Linked DNA regions of Sulfuricurvum kujiense DSM 16994. The protein of the gene in region 2 interacts with the protein of the main gene of each other region in a pairwise test. Links are inferred from orthologs where the notes say so. Each region holds a gene or a part of one and is shown on either strand. Other genes may lie near its edges.

Region 1 (2,724 bases), 310 kb from region 2 along the record:
GATAACGTCACAGCTTCCGTCGAAGATATTGTTCCCTTCAACGTTTCCGATAAACCCCTTTTGCCCTTCGAGCATTTTGAATGCCTCTTTGGTAACTTCGTTTCCTTTTGAGTCTTCTTCGCCGTTGGCTAACAATCCGACTCTCGGATTATCCAGTTTGTACATGTCATGGGCATAGTAGTATCCCATAATCCCGAATTGAAAAAGATGCTCCGCTTTGCAGTCGACATTGGCACCCGCATCCATTAGGATACTTCGCTTGCCGCTTTTTGTCGGCATCGAGGTAACCAAAGCCGGACGTAAAACATTTTTAAGACGTCCCAATCGCAGTGTTGCAAGTGTCATAGTCGCACCGCTGTGTCCTGCACTGACAACGCCGTCGGCTTCGCCGTTTCTGACAAGTTCTATCGCTTTATAGATAGAGCTTTCTTGCCGCTTTAGCGCATCGGTTGCCGCATCGCCCATGTCGATCACATCATCTGCATCGACAATTAAAATTTTATCTTTATAGCCCTTGGGTAATAAAGATAAAATTTCATCTTTTTTACCAACTAGAATTGGTTGAAAACTCTTCTCTTTGAGTGCTTCAAGTGTCCCTTTAACAATCGGTTCGGGACCGAAGTCCCCGCCCATTGCATCAATTGCAATTCTAATCATTGATTATTTATACTCACCGGTTGTCGGGTTGACATAGTGAGACAATTTGTACGTGCCGTCTTTATCTTTTACGGGACGCGCTAGAGAAATTTTATAGTGAGTTCTGCGTTTTGCAGCGCGAGAATGACTCACTCTTCTTTTAGGTACTGCCATCTTTTATAGTCCTTTCTACTTTGATTTAAACGCCGAGGGAATACATCCCCTCGGCTACGTTAACACTGGGTTTCCCTCGGCGGGATGCCCAGCGCACTTGCGAAAATTAGAATTCTCGATCTAACGAGGTTCCTTCGCAGTTTTCGCAACAAAAATAGTCGCTTTTGATCAGTTCGATTTCCGCGTTGAGAAGTTCTTCCATATCAATCATTGATCGGTCGATTTCGACGACATCCAACTCTTCGTCAGTGCCCTCATATATCCCATCGCTTAGGTAAAAAGAAACTTCTTCATTTAAAGATTTTTCTACCTCTTCGGCACAAATGTCGCAGGGAATCGAAATACTCCCTGTAATTGTACCGTTTAATTGGGCTAGATTGCCTTTTTTAAGGATTAAATCACCCGAAAAAAAAGCTTTGTCACTATTTGCCTCAAAATGAAGCGGCTGTGATCCCAATTTCTTAAATGCTATTTTCATGGCAATTATGAAATTTCGCGCCCTGAAAAGAAAAACGCGATTTCAATTGCAGCGTTTTCAGCAGAGTCACTTCCGTGAACGGCATTTGCATCGATGTTTTCAGCAAAGTCTGCACGGATAGTTCCAGGTGCAGCTTCTTTAGGGTTGGTTGCACCCATCAAATCACGGTTTTTAAGGATAGCGTTTTCACCCTCAAGAACGGTAATAACAACCGGACCGCTTACCATGAAATCAACGAGATCGTTGAAGAAAGGGCGAGCAGCATGTACTGCGTAAAACGCTTCAGCGTCTTGACGAGAGAGTTGAACTTTTTTCATAGCCGCGATTTTAAGGCCGTTGCTTTCGAAACGATCTAAAATTTTTCCGATGACACCTTTTGCTACGGCGTCAGGCTTGATGATTGACAACGTTTGTTCCATCAATGCTCCTGTTCTTTGTGTGTATAAAATAGAGGCGGATTATAGCGAAACAATAATTTAAGTAATATTAAAGAAGGAAGGGTAAAAACGAGAAAGTATAAAATCTGTGGGAAAAAGGCGAACTTTATGCTTTAGCAGCAGTGTAGCCAAAGGGATAAATCCCTTCGGCATTTGAAATCATAAGTGATTAGTTAACGACGTTCGCTTTAGAAGAACGCATTTCTGCCGTGATATCATCACGGTGTGCAGGACTTGCACCGATTTCATCCCAAGTGATACAACCCTCAGTTGGACAAGCTGTTGCACACGCTGGCTCATCATGGTGACCGACACACTCGACACATTTGTCACCGTAAACGTAATAGATTTCTTCACCCGTTGGGTTATCGTCCTCGTCTACGATCGCTTCTACCGGACACTCGTCGATGCAAGCGCCGCAGTTAATACAGGTATCATTAATGACTACTGCCATAGGGTTCTCCTTGGTTGATAAATATGCGGTAACTATAACAGAAGAATTTTAAACCCACCTAAAAAATTAGGGGGTTTTTGCATATTACAGTTAGAGTGTTACGGAAAGAGAATTATAGGCCCAGATAGTTGCGGATAGCGTCCACCTTATCCGTTTTTTCCCATGTAAATTCACTGAGTTCCCGCCCGAAATGGCCGTAAGTCGCTGTTTTTCGATAAATAGGGCGGAGCAAATCAAGCGATTCGATAATCCCTTTAGGGGTAAGGTTAAAAAGCTCTTTGACACACGCTTCGAGCTTCTCTTCAGGCACTACAGCCGTTCCGTGCGCATTTACCATAATAGAGATAGGATGAACGACGCCGATAGCATACGAAACTTGAATCGTTGCACGTTCGCAAGCCCCCGAAGCGACAAGATTTTTGGCGACATAACGGGCGGCGTAGGCGGCGGAACGGTCGACTTTGGTGGGGTCTTTTCCGCTGAAAGCGCCGCCGCCGTGAGGGCAGGCTCCGCCGTAGGTATCGACGATGATTTTGCGTCCGGTC
Region 2 (2,954 bases):
AATTCCCACTACGAAGAGCATAAGACGTTTCTCAAAAGCCGTAAACATAATAATACCGACGGAATAACCGGAATCAACCATATTCTGGGTACCGTCAATAAAGAAGGCAATCCGATCACCTATACAGCTTTAAAAAATACGCAGGGAGTCCGGTACAATCTTTGGTATGAACTGGACAAAGAGAAGCGGTGGAGTCATCAGTTTAGAGGACACGGCGAAGGGCTGGACAATATCATCATTTCTCAGGCATTAGCCGACGGCATCGGAATTGACTATATAGAGGGGAGTTTTGATCGTTATACCCCTGATTATCTTTTTGCAAAAGGGAAAGTCTACCGATGGCAGCAAAGCCGCCGCTATCCTAAACACCATTTGGGGGAAGGGTATTCCGATCATCTTCCGATCTATGCTCGGTTTAAATTGTAATACAAAGTGGTTATAATGGCTCCATGGAAGCTAATCTATTAACGCGCTATCTGCTCTATCAGCTCTATCATGCCCGCTTAATGCTGCACTCTTTTGAACGGAGCAAAAAAGGGGAATATCTCCATGAATTTCGGATCGCATTGCGTCAGATACGTTCTTTAAGCGAGCTCTTTTTAGCCGATACCATACAATTTCCGGAGCCTTTAAAAGCGACGGTCAAAGCCACCAATCCGATCCGGGAGCTTGACGTCCTTATCGATTCTCTCTCCTCTTCCGAGTACAAAAAGCTCCTTAAACAACTTTCCAAAATTCGTAAAAATACACTCAAGAACCTTTTGACTCCGGAATTCGTAAAAGAAACCTCTTATTTGCTGGATGAGTACTATAACCTGATTGATCAAACCGATTTGCAACTCATTTCCGAGATATTGATTCAAAAAGTTCTAACCCACTATCAGCACTGTCTAAGTATCTATAAATCGCTCGAAAAAGATGCCAAACCCAAAACGCTTCACCGTCTTCGAATCAAGTTCAAAGATGCCCGCTACGGATTTGAGTTCCTGGATGTCTCCGGCATTCACAAAAGCCAAAAGATCATTCAACACTGCAAACAGATGCAAACCAGCCTCGGAGCCGTTCAAGACGCACTGAATCAAGTCGAGTGGCTCGAAAAGCTCTATCTTAGCAATCCGACATCCGAATTAAAAGAGCTTCTGCAAAAACAGACCAAAGCCCTCAAAAAACTCAAAGACACCACTCTATCGGATCGATCCCCTGAGATTTGAGATAGTCGTTTGTCCGACTGAACGGTTTTGAGCCGAAAAAGCCCCGATACGATGAAAGAGGTGAGGGATGAGGCGCTTTGAGAATTAAATGTTTGCCCGCGTCGATGAGTGACGCTTTTTTTCCCGCCGGCGCACCCCATAGGATAAAAACAATATGTTCGCGCTGAAGGCTGAGCGTTCGGATCACCTGATCGGTAAACCGTTCCCATCCCCGCTCTTTGTGTGAGAACGGCTCGCCGGAACGGACGGTGAGCAGAGTGTTGAGCAGCAATACCCCCTCACGAGCCCAATGGCTCAAATCACCGCTTTTAGGGAACTCGCATCCGACATCGCTCACCAACTCTTTAAAAATATTTTGAAGGGATGGGGGAAGAGGAACGCCGTGCTGTACCGAAAACGATAACCCGTGCGCCTGACCCGGCCCGTGATAGGGGTCTTGGCCTAGAATAACGACTTTGACGTTTTCAAAGGGGGTCGAATTGAACGCATTGAAGATATTGCTCCCCTGCGGGAAAATCGTATAGTTTTTTTTCTCTTCGATCAAAAACGCTTTGAGCTCTTCCATATACGGGTGGGTGAATTCGGTACGAAGCGCCTCTTTCCAGCTCTCATGAATGATCGGATTGATACTCACGCGTTTACTTTAAAATATCGTCTTCGAAGATAACCATCTCATACACGCTGCGTTTGGTGACAAGCGATTTTTCGGGAGGGACACTGGAGCTGCTTCGCATCCGCGCCACTTCGCTTCGCAATTCGGAGAGCTCGTTTTCCATCATCTCCATTTTATCTTTGAGGCGCATAACGACATCCACTCCGGCAAGATTAACCCCGAGTTCGCGGGTAAGACGAAGAATCGTTTTGATCTTTTCGATATCGCGCTGGGAATAAAGGCGGATACGCCCGTCCGAACGCGAAGGGGCGATCAGATTTTCCCGTTCATATTGACGAAGGGTCTGAGGATGAATATCCAAAATCTTGGCAACAATACTGATCATATAAACCGGTTCGTCAAAATGGTGCATCGTTTACTCCTGCGGTAGAGATTGTTTCATTTGTTCAACCAAGGCCGGATCGATCTTATCGACCGGTGGCAGTATAATGTTCGCTTTCAAAAATAGATCCCCGCGAATGTTGGTCTGACGGTTCATCACCCCCATCTCTTTGAGACGGAACCGCTGACCGTTTTTCGTGTTTTCGGGGACTTTCAGCGTCACCTCTTTATCCAGAGTCTGAACACTCACTTTTCCGCCGAAAAGTGCCGCATAGAGCGGGACATTAAAGGTTTTAACGAGGTTGTCCCCTTCCCGTTCGTACTCGGGATTGGCGGCGACATCGATACGCAGATAGAGGTCACCCGCTTGTCCTCCCGAACGTTTCCCTTTTCCGCGGACACGGAGTTTCTCTCCGCTTTTAATTCCTGCAGGAATTTTAATGTCGAAACTCTCGCCTGAAAGACTGATCGAGTGTTTTCCCCCCAATACCGCAACGGCAAACGGAACGGTTACATTGGCATCGATATCGAGGTTCATGCCGCCGAAGCCGCCCCCTCCGAATCCTCCGAAACCGCCACCGAAGCCGCCCCCTCCGAAGCCGCCGCCCCCCTGGCCGAAGATATTACGGAGAATATCGTCCAGATCGACATTTCCCCCCTGACCTCGGGCGAAATCATGGAAATTCTGACCGCCGAACATCGAATCTCCGAACTGGTCGTATTTCGCCCGTTTCTCTTTATCGCTGAGG

Evidence for each region. The genes of interacting proteins can lie anywhere in the genome.
Region 1: the proteins of ung (region 2) and ndk interact in binary tests that used the Escherichia coli proteins (3 or more experiments, as listed by UniProt). The link is inferred for Sulfuricurvum kujiense DSM 16994 from one-to-one orthologs.

Annotation. Positions count from the first base shown.
Region 1 is NC_014762.1:2,182,710-2,185,433, reverse strand. What follows is about bases 1-2,701. They hold ndk (nucleoside-diphosphate kinase), read right to left. Parts: upstream 1,708-2,701; coding sequence 1,294-1,707; downstream 1-1,293. Other genes in these bases: metK (methionine adenosyltransferase), read right to left, coding at 2,292-2,701; SULKU_RS10865 (4Fe-4S dicluster domain-containing protein), read right to left, coding at 1,895-2,179; SULKU_RS10875 (YceD family protein), read right to left, coding at 917-1,288; rpmF (50S ribosomal protein L32), read right to left, coding at 661-810; plsX (phosphate acyltransferase PlsX), read right to left, coding at 1-657. Also shown: more of metK, read right to left, coding at 2,702-2,724. UniProt on the Escherichia coli protein: Major role in the synthesis of nucleoside triphosphates other than ATP. The ATP gamma phosphate is transferred to the NDP beta phosphate via a ping-pong mechanism, using a phosphorylated active-site intermediate.
Region 2 is NC_014762.1:1,872,095-1,875,048, forward strand. The notes cover bases 9-2,939. They hold ung (uracil-DNA glycosylase), read right to left. Parts: upstream 1,846-2,939; coding sequence 1,171-1,845; downstream 9-1,170. Other genes in these bases: SULKU_RS09340 (endonuclease/exonuclease/phosphatase family protein), read left to right, coding at 9-426; SULKU_RS09345 (CHAD domain-containing protein), read left to right, coding at 450-1,211; SULKU_RS09355 (heat shock protein transcriptional repressor HspR), read right to left, coding at 1,850-2,236; SULKU_RS09360 (DnaJ family protein), read right to left, coding at 2,240-2,939. Outside these bases: more of SULKU_RS09340, read left to right, coding at 1-8; more of SULKU_RS09360, read right to left, coding at 2,940-2,954. UniProt on the Escherichia coli protein: Excises uracil residues from the DNA which can arise as a result of misincorporation of dUMP residues by DNA polymerase or due to deamination of cytosine.